Regions from separate parts of the Variovorax sp. RA8 genome, predicted to be linked through region 1. Evidence: predicted binding sites of a transcription regulator. Region 1 holds the regulator's gene; the other holds the start of a gene.

Region 1 (5,049 bases):
GGTGTCTTCTGCAAAGTAGCAGAACAACAAGCGAGACAAGAAAACGTTGAGGCTGTGGCGCTGCTCATCGTTCTGAACTGGATTTTGCTCAAGGATCAGGTCATAAAGCTTTGCCATCTTCTCGGCGGCTTTGACATCGGCAGGGCTGTCTTGAGTCTGCTTTGACTTCTCCATACCTGCCCATGGCAGGAAGAAATCAAACTTGCTTGCTAGCTCTACGAATGCAATATCCAAAGACTCTTCAGTCTTTGTGTCGTATGCATAGAATTTGTCAAAGTTCGTAGCAATGATGAATCTGGGTTTGTGCTTCTTGACTTGATCAGCCTGCTTCATCTGTTCCAAGATTTGGGCAGGCTGATGAATGCCACTGTGAGTGAAGTACACATTGCTCTTCCAAAGAACATAGTCCTTATCCTTGGAAATGTTGTACTCGCCAGCCTGCAACCTGGTCACTGAAGCCTTGGGTTTGCCATAGGCAGTCAGCAAGTCATAGATGAAGGTTTCTGGTTTGGCGTGAAGAAGAAGGTTGCGAACGCCTTCAGCAATTTGAGCAATGTGCATATTTTTTTAATGTTGACCACTGTTTTCAGACTTGGTGAGCTAGCAAGTCTGATTAATGTCTCTAACGGATTGAATCGCTAAAAATTTCACCCGAAGTCAATGGCTCGCCTTCATATACAGGATGAAACTGAGTGCGCCACGGAGAGCCATCGGGGAATAAGGTGATGTCAATGTCTTCTTCAAGCTTGACCAAACTATCGCGATCATTGAAGTCAATCTCAACGTCAAGGCCGTTTTCTTCATCAACTTGTAGATCGGCAGTCAGCCTTGACCCATCTACCTTAATGTCCTTTGGGTTTAAGTCATAAGGGGCAATGAACCATTTAAAGTATTCTTCAATCGAGTCAATGATGCGGATGTCTGCACCTAGACCTCTACGCATTTCCCCAATGTAGACACAGATATATGCTTGAATCTTTCTTGGCTCCTCTGATTCAAGTTCATCGTCTTCTTCATAAGACTCTATCTGATCATCTAGAACTTGATACAGCTTCGCCAAATCAGGATTGACATCATCTGCCTTACTTAGGCCATTTAGAAAGTTGTTGAAAGCCCTCAAGCCCTTGATGGCGGTCGGATCGTTGCGACAAGTATTGCCAAAAAGCCTGACCGCACGTGTGCCTTCCTCTAACTTGTCGGAAGTGCTAAGCAAGCCATCTTCATAAAGCTGGATGATTAAATGTGCAGTTTCTTGAAAGATTGGCTTTATCCTGTCTTTGCTAAGTTCAGCATGAATTGCTGGATAATCTTTCTTGGCTGTTTCAAGGAAATCGTCAATGGTTTTTATATTTGACTTCGTTGTCATCTGTCGCCTTTCTTCTTCAATGTTGATTCAAGTTTTTGAGCCAAGCTCATGCTGTTGTGAATATTGATGAGCGGACCGTCCTCATCATCTTCTTCTGCATAGTCCAAAGCTGACATTGTTTGATTGTCCAGCTTCTCAAGATCCAAGCCTTCATCCAGCAAGGCTGTCACGAACTCTTTGTAGTGCTGGGGATGGTCAAAACACCATTGATTCAGTCCGAGGACATGAGCCAGACTGTAGCCACTGAGATTGTTGGCAGTGTTGATGTTCATGCCATTCTTTAAAAGCAGGTGGATGGCTTGGATGAAAGGCTGATGATTTTGGAGCTTGCCAAAGATTGTTTGATGGTAGAACCAGTAGGCAACATCAAACGTTTTGGCTTTGTCCTTGAGCAACTCGCTGGCTCTGGGCAAGTCTTTTATGAGGCATTCTGAAAGCTCTGCCATGTCCTCCATGGCGTTGCCCATGTTGACGATTCTGAAACTCGTGGGGGTGGCTTCAGGATCGCCCTCCTCGTGCTTGATTGCAGCCTCAAGGGAGAGCTTCAAACCATCTGGATAGGTGAACACTGGGAAAGCTGTGGAGCCTTCTAAAAAGTAGCTTCTCAGGCCTTTAACCGATGCCTCTGAAGTGTTGGTTACCGTTCTTTTCTTCAGCCATTCACGAACATGGCCGACTTGGTAGCGAACATTCTTAGGATTGCTCAAGTACTGTGGACCTGAGCCTTTGCTTCGCCAAGATTTCACCGTGGGGACGGCTTCACCAATCCAGTCAGCAAGGGTCTTTTCATCTATGTACCGCTGGTCATCCCACTGGCTATAGTTCTGTTCCTTGGCAGGCTTAGCAGAGGGCTGTTTTGCTGCTTCAACGATAGCCAGTAGTTGGCCTGCGCTCAGTAGTGCATCAGGCGGCAGTGCCTTGAGAATTTCTGCAAGAGAAGTCATCCCTCATTGTGAATGGACAACCCGCTTTTTCGCTGACAAATGCTTACTTTTGGTGCGACAAGGGAACGAAAAAAAGCCGCTGCAAGTATCACCTTACAACGGCTTTTTAGAGGTTGGTAGGCCCCCCGTGAGTCGAACACGGCACCAACAAATTATGAGTTTGCTGCTCTAACCAAGCATGAGCTAGGGGCCCAGATTTTCAATTATCCCACTGCGTCAGGGGGAACCATGCCAGTCATCGGGTGCGTTGCCTATATGTAGCCTAGGCTTTTTGTCGCTTTTTCCAGATGCTGTAAGTTGTTGATTTTGCTCGATAAAACTTAACAGGGCTGGGGATTATGAGTCCGCTGCTCTAACCAGCTGAGCTAACGGCCCACGCAGGAGCGATTCTAGTGGGCGGCTTCCCTGCCCCTATTTGCGGTGGCTCAGCGCGTTGGTCACGAGCTTCGACGTGATGTCGACGATCTGGATCATCCGGTCGTAAGGCATGCGCGTCGGCCCGATGACGCCCAGCGTTCCCACCACCTCGCCATCGACCTCGTAGTTCGCGCTGACGATCGAGAGATCGTCGAAGGGCACAACCTGGCTTTCCCCACCAATGAAGATGCGCACGCCTTCGGCCTTGCTCGAGACGTCGAGCAGGCGAAGCAACTGCGCTTTCTGCTCGAAGAGCTCGAAGGCCCGGCGCAGGTGGCTCATGTCGCCGGAGAAATCGGTGACCGACAGCAGGTTGCGCTCGCCCGCGATCACCACTTCTTCCTGCGCCTCCGTCAGCACCTCTGAACTGACCTGCACCGCCGCCTGCATCAGAGCGCCAATCTCTCCGCGCAGCTGCTCCATCTCGGATTGCAGCCGGTCGCGCACCTGTTCGATCGACAGGCCGGCGAAATGCGCATTGATGTAGTTCGAGGCTTCGACCAGCTGCGACTGCGAGTAGTCGACCTCGGGAAAGATTACGCGGTTCTGCACGTCGCCATCGGGCGAGACGATGATCACCAGCAGGCGGCGATCGGACAACCGCAGGAACTCGATCTGCCGGAACACCGAGGCGCGCCGCGGCGCCATCACCACGCCGACGAACTGCGACAGGTTCGAGAGCAAATGGGCCGCATTGGCGATCACCTTCTGCGGCTGGTCGGGCGGCAGGCTGGGCGCCGCGAACTGCTCGCGCTGCGCAGTCAGCATGGTGTCGACGAACAGGCGATAGCCTCGCGCCGTGGGAATGCGGCCCGCCGAGGTGTGAGGACTGGCAATGAGCCCGAGCCCCTCCAGGTCGGACATGACATTGCGAATGGTCGCAGGCGAGAGCTCAAGCCCCGAAGCCCGGGAGAGCGTACGGGAGCCCACCGGTTGCCCTTCGGCGATGTAGCGCTCGACCAGTGTCTTGAGCAGCAACTTGGCGCGGTCGTCCAGCATTGAAAGATTTTAGTGTTGTAATTTACCGATGACATCCAGCTTCCGGCGCGTTGCATTGATCGGCAAGTACCAGGCTTCTGGCGCGCGAGCGCCGGCCGGCGCTCTGGACGAGATCATGGAAGGCATCGGCGCCTTTCTCGAATCCCAGGGCTGCGAGGTCTTCGTAGAGCAGCCGGACGAGGGCGAGACGGCGCAGACCCGCTATGCCGGCCTGTCGGTCGAGGAGATCGGCCGGCAATGCGATCTGGGCCTGGTGGTGGGCGGCGACGGCACGATGCTCGGCATCGGGCGCCAACTCGCATGCTACGGCCTGCCGCTGATCGGCATCAACCGCGGGCGGCTGGGCTTCATTACCGACATCGCGCTGAACGACTACCAGACCGTGCTGATCCCGATGCTGGCCGGCGACTACGAGGAAGACCACCGCAGCCTCATGCAGGCGAATGTGGTGCGCAAAGGGCTCTCGGTGTTCAATGCGCTCGCCATGAACGACGTGGTCGTCAACCGCGGCGCCACCTCGGGCATGGTGGAGCTCCGGGTTTCGGTCGGCCATCACTTTGTCGCCAACCATCGCGCCGACGGCATCATCATCGCGTCGCCCACCGGGTCCACCGCGTACGCGCTGTCTGCCGGAGGCCCGTTGCTGCATCCGGCCGTGCCGGGCTGGGTGATGGTGCCGATCGCTCCGCACTCGCTCTCCAACCGCCCGATCCTGCTGCCGGACGCGGACGAGGTCTCGATCGAGCTGGTCGGCGGGCGCGACGCGAGTGCCAATTTCGACATGCAGTCGCTGGCGACCATGGCCATCGGCGACCAGATCGTGGTCCGGCGCTCCGAGTACCGCGTGCGCTTCCTGCACCCCCGAGGCTGGAGCTATTTCGACACGCTGCGCAAGAAACTGCATTGGAACGAAGGAGGTTCCTGATCCATGAGCCGCACGGCCGCCCCGAAGGCGAATAGCACCGTAGCCGAAGGCGAAGGCACTTTGGTGAGCCCGCACGCTCGACCGGGTCGTCGCCCCTCGCAGGCGCGCCCTGCGCCCTCCGGCATTCCGAGCGGGCATTGACATGGCACTGCGACGCATCGCCTTGCGCGATTTCGTGATCGTGCGTGCACTCGAACTCGACTTGGCCGCCGGCTTCACCGTGCTGACCGGCGAGACCGGCGCCGGCAAGTCGATCCTGATCGACGCGCTGCAATTGGCACTCGGCAATCGTGCGGACGCCGGCGCAGTGCGCGAGGGCGCGGAACGCCTCGACGTCAGCGCCGAGTTCGATGCCGAGCCTACCCTCGCCGCTTGGCTGGACGAAGGCGGCTTCGAGG
Region 2 (5,049 bases), 3.7 Mb from region 1:
GCACGTAGCGAAAGTCGCTGGGAAAATCGCGAAACATTGGCAGCTCGGTCGAGCCGGGATTGGCAAAAACAGAGGTCATGCCGAAACGGCGCATGAGGTCGACCACGGCGTCACGGACGGTGATGGTCGAAGCGGAGTCTTTGGTCGACCCGAGGGCGGCTTGCGGTACAGGTCCGGTCATTTCGTGCTTTCTGAATGTGCGATGCAAGGGCGCAGCGCTTGCCTCGATGGCTGAAGTGTGGATGCTTAGCACCCCCATGGAAATTGCCATCTTGGGAAAAAGCCATTACCGTTCCGCATGGCTTTCGACCTGCAGCACCTCATCGCCTTCAACACGATCGTTTCAGCGGGCAGCTTGGGACGGGCGGCAGACGTGCTCAATGTGACGCAGCCTGCGCTGAGTCGCACAATTCGTCGATTGGAGGAGCAGGCGGGCGCGCCCTTGTTCGAGCGCCATTCGAAGGGCATGCAGCTCACGGACGTCGGCCGTGCGCTGCAGCCGCACGCGGTTCTTTTGCAACGCGAGTCGGAGCAGGCCAACGAGGACATCAAGGCGATGCTGGGGCTCGCGAAAGGCACGATCCGTGTTGGTGCCGTTGGCAGCATCGCTTGCCTGGTGCTTCCATTGGCCATCGGCAGCATCTGCGAAAAGTGGCCAAATCTACGGGTTCAAATCATCGAAGGCGTCTGGGATCGCCTGGCAGATGCACTTGTCTCACACGAGATCGACTTGGCGCTCGGCGTGGACACCCAGGACACGGATGAAATCGTGGCCGTCAAGGATTGCCGGTGGGAGGACACGAGCTACGTCGTTGCGGGGCGGCGACATCCCTTGCGAAAGCAGGCGAACCTTCAGCTCGCGGACACGCTTGCGGAACGCTGGGCCATTCTTCCAAAGGGCACCGCCCCTTTCGAACACATGATGAGGGTGTTCGCGCGCCAGAACCTGGCACTGCCTAACGTTGTTGTAGAGACGCGGTCGGTCACCGCGCTCAAGAGCCTGATTGGCCGTTCCGGCTTCCTTGGTTGGATGCCCGCCCCGATGTACGACGCCGAGCGCAAGGCAGGGTTGATCGATGCTCTGGACATACCAGGCGCAAGCGATAAACGAACACTCACAGCTTTCCGTCGAAGGGCGGGAATGTTGCCGGGGCCCTCAGTAAAACTTCTCGAGGAGTTGCGGGCTCTGACCGCACATTAGTGCCGGGATCTTGGCGCGAAGGCGGTGCTGAGCAATTTCGGTGCCTCTGCATGCGCGTTGTCGAACGACCAAGGAACAGATACGGCCAATGCGAAGAGCGCAGTGTTTGATGATTGTTGCTCGGTCAACGATCATTCGCCTGGTAGGTTCTCCTGGGCCGTTCTACGCAGCCGATTTCTAACTATGCTGCAACCGAGTTTTTCAACGGAATCACCCGCTGCTTGCTGCGGCAGTTGCAACGGGGAGGATCAGAGATTTTCGGTCTAGTGGCCGACGACCTCGACTGTGCATCGCATCACGATCCTTTCTCAGGGCGCGCCTGGGCCGTCGTGCAACTATCAGATCCAACCGACACCTGTGTACGGCTTTCCAGCTGAGGCGGCGTCGCTGGGTTCCCACTCGTGCTGCCGTTCCACATCGATAGCGGCCCGTGCAAATAGACCTCGGGCGCCAGATTCAAGGCCGACTTAACTAGCGCGGGAGTGCCCCAACAAAGATGACGGAAAATTGGACGGCCGTGACGAACTTCCGGTGTTGGCCGTTTCCGGCTGGCGTCCGCATTCTGCCTGCCCTTCCCTGCCGGCCCTGCTCCGACTGCCCTTGCCTGCTGGCAAGGCCGCCTCTCTAGCATGGTGTCGCAAGCGGCGCCGGCGTGACCGCCCCTACCGGGCCGCTCCCCGCGGGCCGGGCGGCTCCGGCTGCGCCGCGCGAGTTCCAACTAAGCTGCAAAAAATTCCAGCCAAGTTGAAAACCGACACCGACAACATGCACCACCGCCCCTTGAAAGCGTCAGAATTGCCCTTATCATTAGCACTCGCTGAAGAGGAGTGCTAACAACATCCGCTTCCAGTGGACAGGCAGGCGGCCATCCAGCCCCAGCCCAGAACCGAACCCCGTTTCTTATCCAGGAGATGCAATGAAACTTCGTCCTTTGCACGATCGCGTGATCGTCAAGCGCATTGAAAGCGAAACCAAGACCGCCTCGGGCATCGTGATCCCCGACAACGCCGCCGAGAAGCCGGACCAGGGCGAAGTCCTGGCCGTCGGACCTGGCAAGAAGAACGACAAGGGTGACCTGATCGCGCTGAACGTCAAGGTCGGCGACCGCGTGCTGTTCGGCAAGTACAGCGGCCAGACCGTCAAGGTCGATGGCGACGAGCTGCTGGTCATGAAGGAAGACGACCTGTTCGCGGTCGTCGAGAAGTAATCAACCCTTTCCCTGAATTCGGAGAAATCTCATGGCAGCAAAAGACGTAGTCTTCGGCGGCGAAGCCCGCGCACGCATGGTCGAAGGCGTGAACATCCTGGCCAACGCGGTCAAGGTGACCCTGGGCCCCAAGGGCCGCAACGTGGTGCTCGAGCGCTCCTTCGGCGCCCCCACCGTGACCAAGGACGGCGTGTCGGTCGCCAAGGAAATCGAGCTCAAGGACAAACTCCAGAACATGGGCGCGATGCTCGTGAAGGAAGTGGCCTCCAAGACCTCGGACAACGCCGGTGACGGCACCACCACGGCAACCGTGCTGGCCCAGGCCATCGTGCGCGAAGGCTTCAAGTACGTGGCCGCCGGCATGAACCCGATGGACCTGAAGCGCGGCATCGACAAGGCGGTCACCGCCCTGGTCGAAGAGCTGAAGAAGGCTTCGAAGGCCACCACCACCTCGAAGGAAATCGCCCAGGTCGGCTCGATCTCGGCCAACAGCGACGAGACCATCGGCAAGATCATCGCGGACGCGATGGACAAGGTCGGCAAGGAAGGCGTGATCACCGTCGAGGACGGCAAGTCGCTGGAGAGCGAGCTGGAAGTCGTCGAAGGCATGCAGTTCGACCGCGGCTACCTGTCGCCCTACTTCATCAACAACCCGGACAAGCAAAGCGCGATCCTCGAGAACCCGTTCGTGCTGCTGTTCGACAAGAAGATCAGCAACATCCGCGACCTGCTGCCGACGCTGGAGCAAGTCGCCAAGGCTGGCCGTCCGCTGCTGATCATCGCCGAGGAAGTCGAAGGCGAAGCCCTCGCGACCCTGGTGGTCAACACCATCCGCGGCATCCTGAAGGTCGTGGCCGTCAAGGCGCCTGGCTTCGGCGACCGCCGCAAGGCCATGCTGGAAGACATCGCCATCCTGACGGGCGGCAAGGTCATCGCCGAAGAAGTGGGCCTGACGCTCGAGAAGGTGACGTTGGCCGACCTCGGCCAGGCCAAGCGCATCGAAGTGGGCAAGGAAAACACCATCATCATCGACGGCTCTGGCGCCGGTGCCGACATCGAAGCCCGCGTGAAGCAGATCCGCGTGCAGATCGAGGAAGCCACCAGCGACTACGACCGCGAGAAGCTGCAGGAGCGCGTGGCCAAGCTGGCCGGCGGCGTGGCGGTGATCAAGGTTGGCGCTGCCACCGAAGTCGAGATGAAGGAAAAGAAGGCCCGCGTCGAAGACGCCCTGCACGCCACCCGCGCTGCAGTGGAAGAAGGCGTGGTGGCCGGCGGCGGCGTGGCGCTGCTGCGCGCCAAGCAAGCCGTGGGCGACAAGCTCAAGGGCGACAACGCTGATCAAGACGCCGGCATCCGTCTGGTGCTCAAGGCCATCGAAGCGCCGCTGCGCGAGATCGTGTTCAACGCCGGTGGTGAAGCCAGCGTGGTGGTGAACGCGGTGCTGGCCGGCAAGGGCAACTACGGCTTCAATGCGCAGAACGACACCTACGGCGACATGCTCGAGATGGGCATCCTGGACCCGACCAAGGTGACACGCACCGCGCTGCAGAACGCCGCCTCGGTGGCCTCGCTGCTGCTGACGACCGAAGCCATGATCGCCGACGCGCCGAAGGACGACGCACCTGCCGGCGGCGGCATGCCCGACATGGGCGGCATGGGTGGCATGGGCGGCATGGGCATGTAAGACGGCCCCGGCACTTCAGCCAATAAAAAACCCCGCGGTGCGAGCCGCGGGGTTTTTTTCCTTCGTCGGGCCGCCCCAACATGGAAAACGCCCCCATCGGGGGGCAGCGACCACGCGAAGTGAGGGCGCGTGGGGGGCATTTTCGTTGGGCCGGGCAAGCGCCTCAGGCAGCAGTCGCGAGCGGCGGTGCGCCGTATTCGTTGCTCTCTGGCTGGCTCGGCTGGACCATGAAGTACAGCAGGACCAGACCCACCAGCGGGATCAGGCCCAGCAACAGCCACCAGCCGCTCTTGCCGATGTCGTGCAGGCGGCGCGCGCCGACCGCCAGCAGCGGCAGGAGGAAGGCGAGGATGACGAGGCCATAGACGACCTCGTGGATGAAGCCGGCCACGATCGCGACGATCACGTAGGCCAGCACGAACCACCAGTACTCGGCCCGCGAGGCCCGGCCGCTGAAATCCACGTATTTGCTGAAGCAGGTCTTGACGGCTTCTTGAAAATTCATCGAACAGCTCCTCTTGATAGTTCCCACGGGAAAACTCCCGCGGCCATCATAAGGGCCGGTCCTTCCCAAGCTCACACTGCTACTGGCGCGCTGCGGCGGGTTTGGCGAAATAACTGCCGGAATCCAACAATCAGGTGTGTGGCTTCAGCCGTCGTGTAGGACGGGGGCGACCTCTTGTCGCGCTGAGCGCCGCGTCGCCGCAAGGAGTCGCCAGCCGACAGTAGTCCCCTTCGGCCACCGGTCGACTCACTACGAAGGTGCTATGAGCAATCCCTGGACCAAAAAGAACCCGCTGATGAGCATGTGGCTCAGTTCCGCCAACAAAGCAATGGGTTCGGCACGCGGCCAAGCGACGGCGGCTGCAAAACGTCAGGTCGCCGCGACTCAGGCTGAGGCCGCGAAGCAGATCGTCGATTTCTGGAGCGGCAAACCCACGACGCCGGCTGCGCGGA

What was found. The regulator HrcA, encoded in region 1, represses chaperone genes, less so after heat shock. The targets are predictions, from matches to a motif close to TTAGCACTCNNNNNNNNNGAGTGCTAA.
Region 2: a site for HrcA is predicted at 2,009-2,035, ahead of groES (co-chaperone GroES). Genes of this name have one in related genera too.

What each region holds. Positions count from the first base shown of each region.
Region 1 is NZ_LR594662.1:5,291,880-5,296,928, forward strand. It holds gene E5P3_RS25215 (DNA methyltransferase) at 1-561, opposite strand, end outside; gene E5P3_RS25220 (hypothetical protein) at 623-1,366, opposite strand; gene E5P3_RS25225 (helix-turn-helix transcriptional regulator) at 1,363-2,310, opposite strand; tRNA gene E5P3_RS25230 (tRNA-Ile) at 2,425-2,503, opposite strand; gene hrcA (heat-inducible transcriptional repressor HrcA) at 2,722-3,726, opposite strand; gene E5P3_RS25240 (NAD kinase) at 3,755-4,651, shown strand; gene recN (DNA repair protein RecN) at 4,794-5,049, shown strand, end outside.
Region 2 is NZ_LR594662.1:1,543,309-1,548,357, reverse strand. It holds gene mdlC (benzoylformate decarboxylase) at 1-181, opposite strand, end outside; gene E5P3_RS07360 (LysR family transcriptional regulator) at 299-1,201, shown strand; gene groES (co-chaperone GroES) at 2,118-2,408, shown strand; gene groL (chaperonin GroEL) at 2,440-4,092, shown strand; gene E5P3_RS07345 (DUF805 domain-containing protein) at 4,256-4,597, opposite strand; gene E5P3_RS07340 (hypothetical protein) at 4,860-5,049, shown strand, end outside.